3 regions of the Paenibacillus sp. FSL M7-1046 genome follow, and region 3 is predicted to be linked to each of the others. Evidence: predicted binding sites of a transcription regulator. Region 3 holds the regulator's gene; each other region holds the start of a gene.
What was found. Region 3 encodes NrdR, which represses ribonucleotide reductase genes. Its sites were predicted from a motif close to AACACNATATATNGTGTT; they were not measured.

Region 1 (5,644 bases), 390 kb from region 3:
CGCGTCGGCGATGGACTCGACGCGGTTCGCGCCGAAGCCGATGGCGCCGGAGCCGCCGATGCCCTTGAGATGCTTGATCAGCAGCTCCACCTTCTCGCCGTGGTCGCCGTAACGGAGGAACAGCGAGCAGACACGGCCCAATGCTTCCGCCATGGCGAAGACGTCGGAACCCGCTTTGCCGACATTCAGGAAGATTTCTGCCGGAATGCCATCCAGGTCGTTGATAGTGATATACGCCATGCCGAATGGCGTGTTGATCTTATAGGTTGCGCCGCGCAGCACCTGCGGGCGTTTCTTGTACTGCTTGTCGACAACATTGGCATTGGCCTGTGGCGCAGGGCTTGCTGCCACAACCGCACTGGCCGGTGCAACTTCTACTGCCTCCGGTGCAGCCGTTTCCGCTGCCGGAGCCTCTTTCTTGTCTTCCTTCTTCGTGGTTTCCAGCACTTGCACATCGCGGCTGCCATCGCGGTATATAGTTACACCTTTGCAGCCCAGATCGAAGGCCATTTCGTACAGCTCGGCAGTTTCTTCAACGGTGAAGTCTGACGGGCAGTTGGCGGTCTTGGAGATCGAGCTGTCCACCCAGCGCTGAATGGCAGCCTGAGCACGGATGTGATCCTTAGCCGACAAATCCATCGAAGTTACGAAATAATCAGGCAGCTCTTCACCCGGATGGGCTTCCAGCCATTCCTGTGCGATCGGCACGAACTGCTCGTCGTAGCCGAGACGGCTTTGACGGAAATATTTGAAGGCAAAATAAGGCTCAATACCAGTCGAAGTTCCTACCATTGTACCTGTGCTGCCTGTAGGCGCCTGGGTAATAACGGTAACGTTGCGCATGCCGTGCTTGCGGATGGATTCACCCACCTCCGGATAAACTTCGGTGATATTTTTCATAAATCCGCTCTGCAGATATTTGTCGGTATCAAACGCCTGGAACGAACCCTTCTCGCCGGCAATTTCCGCTGAGGCCAGATACGCTTCGCGGGCCATAAAGCCGTACAGCTTGTCCAGAAACTCCAGCGATTCAGGACTGCCGTAGCGGATGTTCAGTTTGATCATCAGCTCAGCCAGACCCATGGTTCCAAGGCCTACGCGGCGTTCCAACTTCTGGTTGGCTTCATTTTCCGGGAAATGATACGGCGTCTTGTCAATGACATTGTCCAGGAAACGAACAGAATAACGGGTAGTCGTCGCCAGATCGGCCCAGTCCACATCATGATTCTCCGCATCGTAGAACTTCGAAAGATTGACAGCAGACAGGTTGCAGACGCCCCAGCCCGGAAGTCCTTGCTCACCGCACGGATTGGTACAAATAATCGGATTAAAGTACCAGCTGTTAGACATTTGATTGTAGTATTCCATGAATACTACGCCCGGCTCTGCCGATTTCCAGGCTGATTCAATAATCGTATGCCATACATCGCGTGCTTTAACTGTACGGTAAGGAATGACCCGGCGGCCGTCCGCTTTCCATTTATCGAGGTCACCGTCCCAAATCGTATCATAATCAGGGTCAGTCGTATCCGGGAATACAAGCTCCCAGTCGAGATCTTCTTTAACAGCTTTCATAAAAGCGTTGCTGACACATACTGAAAGGTTGGCATTGGTCACTTGACCCATAGTCTGCTTCACAGTAATGAAATCAACCACATCCGGGTGCCAGTCATTGATCATCAGCATCAGCGCGCCACGGCGGCTGCCGCCCTGCTCAATCAGGCCGGTCGTATAGCTGAACAGCCCGCCCCAGGAGACAGAGCCGCTGGATGATCCGTTCACGCCTCTAACGATAGCACGGCGGGGACGCAGCGAAGACAGGTTAATCCCCACACCGCCGCCGCGGGCCATAATCTCGGTCATTTCCGACAGTGTCTGCATAATTCCGCCGCGGCTGTCTTTAGGCGAAGGTACTACATAACAGTTGAACAGCGTCAGCTCTTCACTGGCACCGGCACCTGCGGCGATCCGGCCGCCCGGTACAAGCTTCCAGTCATCGAGAATGGAGCGGAACTTGCCTGTCCATTCGTCCTGAAGCTCAGGCGTTTTCTCTACCGAAGCCATGGCGGCTGCGAGCCGGTCCCACATTTCCTCCGGAGTTTTCTCTATATTAAGCGTAAGCTTTTCTACATCCGATTTCACCAGTTCACCACTACGTGTCTTCACGGTAACAATCCGTCCGCTGCGCTCCACAATTTCGCCAACTTCCTTGGTAGGGAATTTGGGATCGTCTTTGGTCAGAACGAGAACAACATCGCCTACTTTGGCATTATTGCTGTCCGCATCCTTCCACGCATACCGGTCCAAAAATATTTTCTCGCTAAGGCCCTCAAGGCGCTGCTTACGTTTCACTGTACTCAATAGAAAAACCTCCCGGATGTATGATATGTAAATCTTCCGTTCCATGATGTGGGCTTACGTTTTGTGACCCACAACAAAAACTTCCAGCTGCCCTGCTTGTGCAAAGGAAGTTCCTCTTGTCAATAACAAATAACCGGCAAATGCTCTGATAAATCAATATTTCAAGCATTTGTAACAATATATTGTGTGCGTCAGCTTTTAAACTATACCACATATTGTATCGGAGGTCTTTTTCGATATAAGAAGCCCCGTGGCGAAAAATCGGCATTCATGACGCCTTTTCTCACTCTTGCTCGTTTTTTTATAAAATCAGAAACTAAAAGTTTCATCTGCGGGTGAGTGAATCTTTAATATGCACAACTCTTTCGCAATCCATATCAGGTTATGAATTCTCTCTTTTACGAGCATACTACTTCTACGCTAGTTCGATATGATACAGCGCCGGAGGAGGCTGCAACATGACGCAATTATCCCGCAATTCCCTGACGCAAGAGCTCAATACACCCGTACCGCTGCTGCCTGTTCCCCTATCCTTTGAGCGAAACTGGCTGCATGATCTGGAGTCGAGACTGGAGAAAGGCGGGCCTTGGGGAGACCTGAGGTTATCCCGGCTTGCCGTTCAGGGCGAAGAATCGGGCCTTGTCACCAGCTTCGACGAGCTGCAATGCCTGAAGCATTTATCAGGTCTGTCTCCGCTTCCCCACCAGCTTGATACCGCTCATAAGGTACTCTTTGAAATGTCGGGCCGGGCGATTCTCGCCGACGAAGTCGGACTCGGCAAAACGATCGAAGCTGGTCTCGTGCTTAAGGAATATTTGGTACGCGGACTGGTAAGCAAAGTGCTGATTCTGGTTCCCGCCTCGCTCGTCCTGCAGTGGGTTCGCGAGCTGAACGCCAAATTCGGCATTACTGCCGTAGCACAGAAGAAGTCCTATTCCTGGGGAAATGACATTGTGGTCGCCTCCATGGACACCGCCAAACGTGATCCGCATAAAGAACTGCTGCTCGGCAGCGAATACGACATGCTGATTATCGACGAGGCCCATAAGCTGAAGAACAAGAAGTCCACCAACTACCAGTTTGTTCAGCAGCTGCGCAAAAAGTACTGTCTGCTGCTCACCGCCACTCCTGTACAGAATGACCTCGGCGAGCTGTTCAACCTGATCACCCTGCTGAAGCCGGGGCAGCTTGGCAATCAGGGGGATTTTGCCGCTAATTTCGTCGTGGACAAACGCCAGCCGAAGAATGAAGTCCAGCTGAGGGGCGAGCTGTCCAAAGTTATGATCCGCAACCGCCGCGGCGAGGGCCCGGTCAACTTCACCAAGCGCAAGGTCCGCAATATTCCGCTCACGCTCTCACCGGAAGAGAAGGTATTATATGACGGCGTTACCGCCTTTGTCAAAGACCAATATCAGGAATCAGGCGGCAATCTCAGCAGCATGCTCTCTCTGGTTACGCTTCAGCGTGAGGTATGCAGCAGCCGTGATGCTGTATTCATTACTCTGGTGAACCTGATCAAAAAGCTGCCTGCCGATTCTCCGAAACGGGAGCGGATGATGGAGCTGCTGCAGAGCATCCGCACCGTCAAGACGAATACCAAAGCGGAGAAAACGATGGAGCTGATCCGTGAAATGAACGAAAAGGTTATCGTCTTCACTGAATACCGCGCCACACAGGAATATTTGCTGCAATACTTCCGCGAACACGGGCTGCAGTGTGTGTCATACTCCGGCGGGATGAACCGCGGCAAGAAGGACTGGATGATGGATCTTTTCCGTGGACGGGCCCAGGTCATGATTGCTACGGAAGCTGGCGGCGAGGGCATCAATTTGCAGTTCTGCCACCATATGATCAATTTCGATCTGCCGTGGAACCCGATGCGGGTCGAGCAGCGGATTGGCCGGGTCCACCGTCTGGGCCAGGAGAACGATGTGGTCATCTACAACCTCTCCACAGAAGGCACCATCGAAGAGCATATCCTGCATCTGCTGCATGAGAAAATCAATATGTTCGAGATGGTTATCGGCGGTTTGGATGTGATCCTGGAACGTTTCGAGAAAAAGGAATCACTGGAGAAAAGCCTTTATAAAATCATGCTTGAAGCCCGCAGCGACGAGGAGCTGCGCAGCGGACTCGACCACATCGGCGAATCCATCAGCGAGCTGACCCAAGGCATACAGAATGAAAGCGAGGCCACCTGATGACCCTTTCTCCGCAGCAAGTCCGCAAGCACGTCATGGATTATCTGGAAGCAACGGAGTGCTCGATCCTTGAGGTATCTCCGCTGCATGTGACAGTGAAGCTCTCACCGCGCGCCGACCGGATGCTCACCGACCGGCCTTATTATTGGGGGTTCGTGGAACGCACCGGCGTCGATCCGGAGACGTTGTCGTTCACCTTCGTCTTCGACCCGGAGAAGTACGACAGCTTGGCCGCGCAGGCCGCTCCTCCGCCCCGGGCACAGCGGGGTGCGGCAAACCGCCCTGCGGCCGGGCTTCTGCCGGGCGCAGGAGGCAACCTTGGCGCGGCAGAGATGGAAGCCGGCGCGGACAGCCCGGCGGCCGGTTTCGGGCAGCCGCCATCCGCAGGGGCGGCTCCCGCTGAAGCAGATCCGCAGGACGGCATTCTCGCCCGCTACTTCGGCGTTGTGCCGGTACTGCCGCGGATCGGCCCGGGCATGATCCGCCGCGAGGATATAGTATACGGCAGCAAGCGGCTGAAGCAGATCTGGGCCGCCGCGCGTGATGAGGGCAAATGTCTGCAGCTGTTCGAGGACCCGGGAAGCAGGCAGCGGATGACGTTGTTCTCTGCGGCCTATGAACCGTGGCTCGGTGTCTGTTACAAAGTAGAGATGACTTGCGATCTGAAGCGGGAAGAGCTGCATTTTATAGGAATATCCTTAACCAGCGGGATCATTGCCGCCGACTTTGGCACGAAGCTGAATTCACGGGAATTAACTCCCCGCTTGCCGGAGAATATTCACATCCAGCCCTCGGAGCTTACCATTACCGCCGGGGCCGACCGGCTGGAGGCTTATTTGACTTCACAGCTTGCGAAACTGGACTACAGCTGGGCGGAGGAGGCCCGGGAAAGGCTGCGGCTTGAGCTGAGCATCGTAGACATTTATTATGAGGAGCTGCTCAAAGAACAGGACGAAGAGAAACGGCTGGCGATCCAGGAGCAATACAACCGCCGCCGGAAGGAGACCTCCTGGCAATACGAGCCGCAGGTTGCAGTTTCTGCCGTAACCTACGGCCTGTTCCATCTGCGCAGCACATAGAAT
Region 2 (5,644 bases), 1.5 Mb from region 3:
CGGCCAGATACAGCGGGTAGAAGAAGCCGCTGTAGAACAAGTAGCTCTCCAGCAGCACGGAGGCCGCCATAGCGAGATACAGGTCTTTAGGCGAGTCTATATTTTTGTAATATTGTGATATGGTCTCCGCCTTGAACTGCAGGTACGGGTTCTCTTCCACCCAGCGGAATACACTGTCTATCTCCTCTGTGGAGGCTAATGTAGTAAAGATGCTGCTGTACGACTTGGCGTGGATCTGTTCCATCATGCCCATGAAGCCCAGCACCGCCTTGCGCTGAAGGCCTTCAACATGCTCCATAATCTGGGGCATACCGACTCCGCCTTGAATCGTATCCAGCAGTGTCAGGCCGCCCAGCACCTTCATATAAGAGTCCTTTTCCTGCTCACTGAGCGTGAGCCAGGACATTTTATCATCGGACAATGGAATTTCATCATCTGTCCAGAATTGCATAATGTTCTGATTCCAGAACATCAATGAGAAATCGTCGTCGGGACGGTTCCAGTTCACGGCTTGAATAGCGCTCATAATCGTGCAATCTCCTTTTTTTGCGGCAATAGCCTTCCATTTAGATCGAGCAGGTGAGGCATTCCTCGACGGACAGCTTTTTGGTCCGGGTGTAATACAGCGACTTCAGTCCTTTATGCGCTGCATACAGGTAGGAGCGGGCCAGTTCCCTGGTGGATACATCGCTGTTGACATGCAGCACGGTCGAGATGCCCTGGTCGATATGAGGCTGAATTTCTGCGATCAGATCAATGACCTTGAACTGATCCATCTGGTAAGCCGATTTATAGAAGAACACATTGTCCGGCCGCAGGTACGGCATCGGATAGTATGTGGTTGAATTGGCATAAGTCCGGGTCTCAATCTGCTCCACAATCGGCATAACGCTCGAAGTGGCATTCTGGATATAGGAGATACTGGCTGTTGGCGCAATCGCCAGGCGGTAAGCATGGTACAGACCGTTGGCCATTACTGCATCCCGCAATTGTTCCCAGTCTGCAGGTGACGGGATATACATATCCCCGAACAGCTCCTGCACTCTTGGTGTAGCCGGACGGTAATCCGTTGTCAGGTAACGCTCAAAATAAACTCCGGTGGCATAGTCTGATGCCTCGAAGCCATGGAAAGAGCGGCCGGTTGCAGCAGCGATCTCCATGCTCTTCTCCAGGGAGTGGAAGTTCATTGTCATGAAGAAGGTCCGGGCAAAGTCGCGGGCTTGCTCGCTTTCATAAGCGATGTTGTTCTTCGCGAGATAGCCGTGAAGATTCATGACGCCTAGACCGACAGAGTGCATCTCTTTGTTCGCTTTAGCTACGCCAGGTGCATTGGAGATACTGGTCATATCGCTGACAGCAGTCAGGGCGATCATGCCTTCATGCACGGATTCACGGATCTTGCCGTGCTCCATCACGTTGACAATATTCAGGGAAGCCAGATTACAGCTTACATCGCGGCGGATGGTATCCTCCTGCCCGTAGTCAGCAATCTCGGTGGTCTCCTGGAGCTGGAAGATTTCGGTACAGAGGTTGGACATTTTGATCTGTCCGACATTTTTCAGGGCATGGGCCGCATTGGCGTTGCTCTTGTTCATGATATAAGGGTAGCCGGATTCCAGCTGGATCATGGCAATTTTGGTCAGCATATCCCGTGCGCTCATGGCCTTCTTCTTCTTGACACGCGGATCGGCCAGCAGCTTATCGTACATGTCATCCAGATCCATATCGTCGAGATGCGTGCCATAGGCCTTGTACACAGTGTATGGGGCAAATACATGCAGCGGTTCATTGTCCTTCGCCAGCTTATAGAAGCGGTTCGGAATGATCAGCCCAATGGACAGGGTTTTGAGCCTTGTTTTCTCGTCGGCGTTAATCTTCTTGCTGTCGAGGAATTCCAGAACATCCCAGCCAAAAATGTTGTAGTAGGCTGCTCCGGAGCCTTTGCGTTGGCCCATCTGATCAGCATAGGAGAAGCCGTCCTCCATAAGCTTGAGCACAGGCATAATGCCTTTGGCTGCATCCTCGACACCCTTGATCGTCTCCCCGCGCGAGCGCAGCTTGGACAGGTTAACTGCCACACCGCCGCCGATCTTCGACAGCTGCATGCAGGTATTAAGCACGTAGTTGATGGAATTGAGCGAGTCGTCCATTTCGATAAGGAAACAGGAGACGAGCTCACCGCGCCGGCTTTTACCGGCATTCAGGAAGGTTGGAGTCGCAGGCTGCAGACGCTGCTCCATCATTGAACGGGCAAGCACTCCGGCAGTATCGGCGTTGCCGCGTCCCAGGTGGAGGGCGACTGCCGCCACACGGTCCGGGTAGTGCTCCAGATATTGCTTGCGGTCATTACTTTTTACAGCGTAGTCCATGTAGAATTTCGAAGCTGCCATATAGGATGGGAAGCTGAAGTTGTAGCTATGGGCAATCTGGTAGACTTGCTCAATTTCCTCTACGCTGTACTGCCCGTAAAAGTTCTCGTAGAAATCCTGTTCAATCATGTAATCGACCTTAGCTTTTGTATTTGCAAAAACCAGGCTCCGCCGCTCTACATCCCGCATAAATTCGGCTACTGCCTCAAGGTCTTTGTCCAGTTGAAAGAAGCCGCTCTCGTCCCGCTTCATTAACATGTTGTTCAGTTCAATATGCCGCAACCCGGCTCACCTCCTGTTTAATTCGTTCCACATCGCCAAATGTACCCGATAACTCAAATTTACCGATAACTGGCACATTGTACTGGTCTGCAATCAAGTCTGCACTGTTTGCAAACAGCTTGCCCCAGTTCTTGTTGCCGCTGGCAGCGATGCCTTTCAGATTGGCATAATTGTTCCCCAAGAAAGCTGACACCTTCTCTGGAATCTGTCCAAAGCCGGTGGTATATGTAATTAGCACATAGGGCTCGTCAATCGTCATATGCTCCTCAATCTGCACAGCCGGCAGCTTCAGCTTGCCGATGAAGCGTTTGACGTTTCCTGTTTTTGAATCATACGCGACTAGCATGGTGTCAGTCCCCCTGTAAATATTGAAACTCCTCTTAAAATTGTAAAGATTGAATTGCTTAGTTTTAAATACTGAAAAATCATATTAACACTATATTTAGTGTGCGTTGTTTATTTTAATCACTATATGTTGGAAAGTCAATATTGACAAACCACCTTATTCGTTATAAATCTGTCTAGTAAGCGCTTTGCTAGAGTATCGGAATCCCATAACTTCAGGCGGTGCAAGCACTTTTCCACTTCTGAAGAAGCTGACACATTTGTAGGGGGGCTACCCATTACCTTATTATCTGTCTTTATACGGTCAGTTGACTGAATATTGCTATAATCAGTCAAAATATAGCAAGATCCGATGAAAGAATATCAATATTATTATATTTGTGTTTCGATTCGAAGTTGAATCAGATGACAAATACCCAAATAGAGGAGAACCCTAAGATGGTTACGTTATTACTAATAATTATTTATCTCGCATTTATGGGTCTGGGATTGCCAGATGCTTTACTAGGCAGCGCTTGGCCCATTATGCAACACGATATTGGTGCCACAACGGAAATGGCAGGTTATATATCGTTAATAGTCTCATTCTGTACGGTAATATCGAGTTTATTTGCCAGCAGATTGTTGCACAGATACGGTACGGGTAAGGTAACCTTGGTCAGTATACTCTCTACGGCAATCGCTTTGCTTGGATTCTCTATTTCATCAGATTTCATATTTCTAATTCTACTTGCTATTCCTTTGGGCTTAGGAGCAGGTTCCGTGGACGCTGCATTGAGCAACTATGTAGCAGTGCATTTCAAAGCCAAGCATATGAACTGGTTGCATTGTTTTTGGGGAATTGGAGCATTTACGGGTCCAATTATAATGTCGTTTTGGCTGAACCGTGATAACAACTGGCGTGCAGGATACGTTACAGTAGGCTTACTTCTGCTTACTATAGCGATGATATTACTGGCGTCTTTGTCTTTATGGAAGATTTTTGAGAAGGAGAGTATAGAAGAAGGAAGCGACGAAGAGAAACTGATCAGCAACAGAGAGGCTTTACGAATCCCAGGGGTGAAAATATCCATGGTTACCATGCTCTGTTACAATGGATCGGAAGCTGCTGCAGGTCTATGGATGGCATCTTTTTTTATAGGGAATAAAGGGGTTTCTCCTGGCACAGCAGCAGCTTTATCTTCCTTATTCTATATTGGAATCATCATTGGACGAATCATATCAGGATTTCTGTCTACTAACGTATCCAGTAAAAACCTGATAAGATATGGTGGGATCGTGGGCTGTTTTGGACTTTTGATTCTTGTTATGCCAGTCCATTATTGGATTTCTGCAGGTGCCCTATTTATTGTGGGGTTGGGCGGAGCACCAATCTATCCAAGCATTGTTCATTCAACACCGGAACGTTTTGGCAAAATAGCTTCCCCAAGTGTCATTGGACTTGCAATGGCTAGTGCTTATACGGGTTCAACACTAATACCATCATTGATGGGGATATTTGCAAGTCAATTGGGAATGATTATGGTTCCTGTAATACTGCTCATTCTTTTTAGCATCATGCTGGTATCTTCTGAAATGGTTAACATAGCTTACAAACGTAAGGTTCGATAGGACAAGAGCATTTTGGAACTGCAGGAGCGATCCTTTTATGAAGATCAATAGAAAGTCGCCAAGATGGCGGCTTTTTTGTTTTGTGAACTTGATTGGGAGAATGTTTACTATTATTCATTCGTTTTAGGGAATGTGCACAGTTTGGCACATAGAAGAGCATTATGCTATAGGGATTTTCCGCACATATCTCCAATAGTCACCTAAAGGTAACTCTATTATAAAAAGGTGCCTACTTCCGGTAAGTAACTATATAACTTATGATTATTTTAGCGCTAGAAAATGCAATCAGTAAAGGCGGGATTCAGCTTGGGCAGCAGCTTATGGGAGCAGATTACGAATTATTTCACAACCGACATAGGTGCTTACTTGTTCTCCGTAAAAGAGCACATCGCCATCAGCGTCTTGGCTTTAGGGGGCTCAGCTTTGTTTGGAATCATCCTGGGATATTTGTGCGCGGAACGCAAGAAATACGAAAAATGGATCGTCACCATCTTTCAGGTTTTACGGATCATCCCAAGCCTGGCGATCCTCTTTCTGTTGATCCCGCTGATGGGGACAGGGTTCCAGCCGGCTATGACAGCACTGATATTACTAGCCATTCCGCCGATTCTGATGAACACTGTTGCCGGACTTGAAGAAGTGCCTGCGTTTATGCTGGAAACGGCTTACGCGATGGGAATGTCGGACTGGCAGGTGCTATGGAAGGTGAAGCTTCCGTTAGCCGCGCCGCTCATTCTAACCGGAATCAAGACGGCTGCCATTGAGATCGTGGCAAGCGCGACATTAGCCGCAAAGATCGGCGCCGGAGGTCTCGGGAGCATTATTTTCACAGGCCTTGGTCTAAACCGGATCGACTTGCTCCTGATTGGAGGTATATCGGTTGCGGTGCTGTCCATCGCCTCCACGCTCATCCTTGATGGGGCAGAAAGATATTTGTTTAAATATAAATTCACCGGAAAGTAGGGATTGGATATGAAGAATACAACAAAGTCATTCACAGCAATTGCAATTGTACTACTATTGATGTTTACACTGGC
Region 3 (5,644 bases):
CGGCAGTCTTTTCACTGGAGCTCCGCCATCTCGGGGTGGTCATCCAGATTCTCCGTACGCCGTCTTCGGCCGATATGGACGCCTCCGGGAGCATTTCCTCCATGGAAGCGATGCTGCTCGGAATAGCACTGTCGCTGGATGCTTTCGGAGCGGGTCTTGGGGCTGCACTGCTGGGATTCAGTCCGGTATCCACCTCACTTATGATCGCCCTGTTCAGCGGAACCTTTCTACTGCTGGGCATGAGAACAGGCCTTAAGCTGTCTGGACGTTACTGGATGAAGCATGCTGCCGTACTGCCTGCGTTAATGTTAATTGCAATGGGAATAATGAAGCTATTATGAGGTGAGTACATGATTATGGGCTTAACCGGAGGCATTGCTTCCGGAAAAAGCACCGTGTCCGCACTGTTTGTGGAAAAGGGAGCAAGACTCGTGGACGCTGATGTCATCGCCAGAGAAGTCATGCTCCCGGGACATCCGGTGCTGGCTGCAGCTGTGCTGCATTTTGGAGAAGGAATCCTGCTGCCGGATGGAACATTGAACCGCACCAGGCTGGGGGAGATCGTTTTTCATGATCCGGAAGCCCGGCAGGCGCTGAATCAGTTGACGCATCCGGCGATTCGCCAGGAAATCAAAAACCGTATGAACACAATGGAACAAGAAGACCCGCAGCGGTTGATTATTGTAGATATCCCTCTGCTGTATGAATCGGAGCTGGACAACCTTTTCGGGCAAATTGTGGTCGTCTATGTTCCCCGGGAGGTCCAGTTGGACCGGCTGATGGAGCGGAACGGGCTGTCTCTGGAGCAGGCCCAAGGAAGACTGGATGCCCAACTGGATATTGAACTGAAGCGCAACAGAGCGGACTACATCATCGACAACAGCGGTACTCTTGCCCAAACTGAGCAGCAGGTTGCCGTATTGTGGGACAGGCTGGGCCTATGATGAAATGGCTGCGTAAAAAAAGAGTGCTGCTCCTGTTATTCGTTGGATTCACTGCAATCCTGTTCTTGAGTACCAACTGGATGTCCTGGTTTTATCCGATTTATTATAAAGCAGAAATTCGTGAGCACAGTATCACCTACGATATGGACCCGTTCCTTGTGGCGGCCATCATCCGGGTGGAAACGAACTATAAGACCGGCCGGGAGTCCAAAAAAGGCGCACTGGGACTCATGCAGCTTATGCCGGATACGGCGAAGTGGGCGCTTGAAAAGGCCAAGCTTCCCGATGTCTCACTGCAACAATTGAAGAGGGAGCCATCGGCCAACATTGAGCTTGGAACCTGGTATTTGTCATCGCTTTCCCGCCAGTTTGATGGCAACCGTACCGCTGTAATCGCGGCCTATAACGCAGGCCCCGGGAAAGTGAAGAGCTGGCTGGAAAAGGGCAATTGGGACGGTACAGCGGCTTCCGTGAAGGATATACCATTTGGCGAGACCCGGCATTATGTGCAGCGAGTCATTTATTATTACGACCAGTATACGGAGATTTACAGCGAGTTCTAAGGGAGAAGACTGTATTTGTACGAAAAAAGAAGCATTAAACAGCCTTGAGGGCCGTTTAATACTTCTTTAGGCAAGCTTATGGGGACAGGTTATTTGTATTGACCTGCCAGTGATTGCTCAGCCAGGGTTACAAGACGTTTAGTGATGTAACCACCGATCGAACCGTTTTCGTAAGAAGTTTTATTGCCTTGGTATCCATCTGGGGAGAGCGTGATACCTAGTTCTTGGGCAACTTCATATTTCAGTTGTTCCAAGGCACCGCGTGAATTTGGAGCTACCAGGTTATTGGAGCTGTTGTTTTGGCTCATTGCTGTTCACCTCCTATCGGTTGGTAACTGTATTATGTGCCGGACATGGCATATTCATAACAACAAATAAACGGTGTTTTCTGGAAATAAAATCAGCTTACCGGCAGCCGGCGTATTGCCGGACCGGAAAGCGACCATTAATGCAAAAGGAAGTGACTTAAGGCTTATGAAATGCCCTTACTGCGATCACACGAATACGAAAGTGCTTGACTCGCGTCCGGCCAACGAGAATAAGTCCATCCGGCGCAGGCGTGAATGTGAGCGCTGCAGCAAGCGGTTTACCACCTTTGAGATGATTGAAGAAACTCCGCTGATCGTGATCAAAAAAGACGGCAGCCGCGAAGAATTCAGCCGCGACAAAATCCTGCGCGGCCTTATCCGTGCCTGCGAGAAACGTCCCGTCTCCGTAGAGCGCCTGGAGTCCATTGTCTCCGAGGTGGAGAAGTCGCTGCGCGGCATCGCCTTAGCCGAAGTGGAGAGCCGCCAGATCGGCGAGCTGGTCATGGAGCAGCTTTACCCTGTCGATGAGGTCGCTTACGTCCGCTTCGCCTCCGTGTACCGCCAGTTCAAGGATATCAACATGTTTATGAAGGAACTGAAGGGACTGCTCTCTAAAAACACCGAGGAGTTTGAGGGGTTGTAGAAGCATTTTGCGCACCCCGAAAAACTTTTTTTGAAAAAGTGTTGACACCGAAGGCGATTTTTTATATTATATAGAAGTCGCCTACGGAACTTAAACATGACGAAGCGATGGGAGCTAACAGCTCAGTCCGGATTTTAGAATACATAGTTGTAGTTCTAAATCAGCCACATGGGGCCATAGCTCAGCTGGGAGAGCGCATCGCTGGCAGCGATGAGGTCAGGGGTTCGATCCCCCTTGGCTCCACCAAATTTCATATGGACTCTTAGCTCAGTTGGTAGAGCAGTAGACTCTTAATCTATTTGTCCAGGGTTCGAGCCCCTGAGAGTCCATCCTAAAGAACGGCAGAAATGCCGTTTTTTTGCCGTTTATGGGAGTTGGAGAAATAAGCAGAGAGTGGGGGGGTTCTGAGTTGCAAATGCCAACGGCAACAGCCCGCTCGTGCATCCAATCCGGAGCTCAACCTCTGAACCCCAGATGTTAAAGGTAAACGCCAACTGCCTAGTCCAAATCCCCAAACGTCAAATGCTAATGCTGACTGCCACTCCCAACGCTGTATGCCAACGTCGACCACCAGTTACGATTGGCTGGCTGCCCGCTAACTCCGAAATCCAACTTCAGACTAACCATTGCTACCCTGAATTCCTTGCGGACCCCACAGACTTTATTTTCGCTAATCAGCATATATTGCAGAGCTAACGGACCATACTGCGCTTATCCCCCTCCATGAGGCAATATTTCATATGAACATCAGCTAATAACTGCATCTGAGTCCGTAAGATAGACGAAACAGCGTTTCTTGGAGAAATAAAGGCTCCCCGGTCCGTAACGATTCACTCGACTCCTCTATCACATAGGCTGCTTGCACATCTCCAAGTGTCCTCCTACGGAGATTTTCAGTATTTTGCATGCGAGCTTCTCGGTAGGTTTTCAACTTTTGTTACCAGGAATTGTATACAGTAGTTCTTCCTTCACTTGTCAATAAACGATGGAGGCTCAAAAATCATATTGACTTTCTGAAATCGTGTGGATACAATGATACCTAAAGGAAACACTGTTACCGTAAAATGCGCTTTACTTAACTTTCAAAAAAATCGAAAAATAGTTCTGAGTTTCGGTAACAGTGTTTCTATAGTATAACATAGTATCAAAAAGGAGGGCACCACTATGACAAATAAGGGGAAATAGGCGCTCGTACGGAAGCTTCTTCCGGTATTGGAGAGCAATTCGCGTGTACAGAATTATCTAAGGGCGCAGTTATCGCGTTTCATTACACGAAAGCAAAGTCTTCGGCTTGTTGGAAGCATGCTTCGTCTGCGTGAAGGATAGCCAGGTCCTAAGGAGGTGCTGATCCGCATGAGGGCAGCTTCTCTCAATTATCGGGATCTAGTGGTCCTCGGCGGATTAATGCCGATCGAAGTTAAATTCCCCTTCATTCCATTATCAGACGGAGCGGGAGAAATTGTAGCCATTGGACAAGGCGTAACTAGATTTCAGGTCGGACAACGAGTAGCAGGTAATTTTCAACAACGCTTCATTGGCGGCAACCCAAGACCAGGGGTGTTAGAAGAAAGTCTGGGAGGTCCGTTGAACGGAGTAGCGGCCGAGTATGTCGTTCTGCATGAAGACGGAGTCGTCCCTATTCCCGATCACCTCACTTATGAGGAGGCCTCCACCCTGCCGATCGCGGCATTAACCGCATGGAGCATGCTAATTGAATACGGTGGTTTGCAAGCGGGTGATACTGTGCTGCTGCAAGGAACAGGCGGTGTCTCCATCTTCGGGCTTCAATTCTCGCTTTTGACCGGAGCACGAGTCATCATCACGTCGAGCAGCAACGACAAGCTGGAACGAGCAAAAGCTCTTGGCGCATGGCAAACGATCAACTATTCGGAGGTTCCTGATTGGGATAAGGCAGCGTTAGAGCTGACTGGCGGCGTCGACCATGTTCTGGATGTTGGAGGAGCGGCTACGATGGGGAAATCCATAAATGCACTCCGCACTGGAGGGACCGTGAGTATGGTCGGGTTCTTATCGGGCTTGACCATCCCGGAATACGATGTCTCCAGCATCTTGCACAAAGCCGCAACGGTTCGCGGCAGTCAAGTCGGCAACCGGGATCACTTTGAAAAGATGAATCGGGCGATTGCCCATCATCGTTTACATCCCGTCATCGACCGCGTATTCCCTCTAGAACGAATTGGAGAAGCTATCGCGCTCTTGGCTGAAGGAAAGCAATATTTTGGTAAAATCGTAGTCCAAATCTAAAATCTCTCAAAAATGATACAGGAGGCGCTCTAATGCCCAATAAACCAGTTAACTCCGTTAAATCTACTGAAAGCGTGAATCGGCCTAAACGCTCACTGCGTGCTAGGATATCCAGATGGGTTCTATCACTGCTTGCGGTGCTCGTTGTAGGATTACTCGTTTTCTTACTTTATCCTTCACCGGTCAAACCGGCAAAATGGTCCGCACCGACGGCTCCCTCTTTTGAGGAAGCGGGTCCGTGGCAACAGAACAACAAACTCAGTTCGGCTCAGCTAGTTACTGATGCCCCTCAATTCCCGGAATTCATTACATTCGATAAAGAAGGCCAGCTATATACAGGAGATTCAGACGGGAAAATTTACAGGGTTCCTTTCGATGCAGAGGGCAATCCGCAAAAAGCACAACTGTTTGCAGACACCCAAGGAACGCCTAATGGACTTAAATTCGATGCCAAAGGCGATTTGATCGTTACGGATGTTAAGAGGGGACTGCTGTCTATAAACCCATCCGGGAACATAGAGGTATTGGCCGATCAAGTGGACGGCAAGCCGATCTATTTAGCTAATGAGCTAGATATTGCCAAGGACGGCTCCATTTATTTCTCCGATACTTCGAATTATGGTCGCGTGACCTTCAAAGAAATGGCCGAGAACAAGCCGCATGGACGTTTGCTGAAGTACGATCCAATGACCAAGAAGACGACCGTCCTGTTAGAAGGCCTCTATTTTGCAAACGGGGTTGCCTTGTCCGCGGATGAAGATTTTGTGCTTGTGGCAGAATCGTATCATTATCAGTTGACCAGATACTGGCTCAAAGGACCGAAGGAGGGTACATCTGATATTTTCGCAGACAATCTCGCAGGCTTTCCAGACAACATTACGCGTGATGACCAAGGTCATTTCTGGGTCGGTATCTTCACGA

Region 1: the regulator NrdR is predicted to act here: its motif matches at 2,533-2,550, upstream of NYE29_RS31870 (adenosylcobalamin-dependent ribonucleoside-diphosphate reductase).
Region 2: the regulator NrdR is predicted to act here: its motif matches at 3,084-3,101, upstream of nrdI (class Ib ribonucleoside-diphosphate reductase assembly flavoprotein NrdI).

What each region holds. Positions count from the first base shown of each region.
Region 1 is NZ_JBBOXB010000001.1:7,102,510-7,108,153, forward strand. It holds gene NYE29_RS31870 (adenosylcobalamin-dependent ribonucleoside-diphosphate reductase) at 1-2,406, opposite strand, end outside; gene NYE29_RS31875 (DEAD/DEAH box helicase) at 2,820-4,562, shown strand; gene NYE29_RS31880 (YqhG family protein) at 4,562-5,641, shown strand.
Region 2 is NZ_JBBOXB010000001.1:6,024,703-6,030,346, reverse strand. It holds gene nrdF (class 1b ribonucleoside-diphosphate reductase subunit beta) at 1-526, opposite strand, end outside; gene nrdE (class 1b ribonucleoside-diphosphate reductase subunit alpha) at 567-2,651, opposite strand; gene nrdI (class Ib ribonucleoside-diphosphate reductase assembly flavoprotein NrdI) at 2,638-2,997, opposite strand; gene NYE29_RS26860 (MFS transporter) at 3,435-4,607, shown strand; gene NYE29_RS26855 (ABC transporter permease subunit) at 4,887-5,570, shown strand; gene NYE29_RS26850 (glycine betaine ABC transporter substrate-binding protein) at 5,580-5,644, shown strand, end outside.
Region 3 is NZ_JBBOXB010000001.1:7,493,026-7,498,669, reverse strand. It holds gene NYE29_RS33740 (manganese efflux pump) at 1-341, shown strand, start outside; gene coaE (dephospho-CoA kinase) at 351-944, shown strand; gene NYE29_RS33730 (lytic transglycosylase domain-containing protein) at 944-1,507, shown strand; gene NYE29_RS33725 (alpha/beta-type small acid-soluble spore protein) at 1,597-1,815, opposite strand; gene nrdR (transcriptional regulator NrdR) at 1,982-2,458, shown strand; tRNA gene NYE29_RS33715 (tRNA-Ala) at 2,629-2,704, shown strand; tRNA gene NYE29_RS33710 (tRNA-Lys) at 2,715-2,787, shown strand; gene NYE29_RS33705 (zinc-dependent alcohol dehydrogenase family protein) at 3,800-4,723, shown strand; gene NYE29_RS33700 (SMP-30/gluconolactonase/LRE family protein) at 4,756-5,644, shown strand, end outside.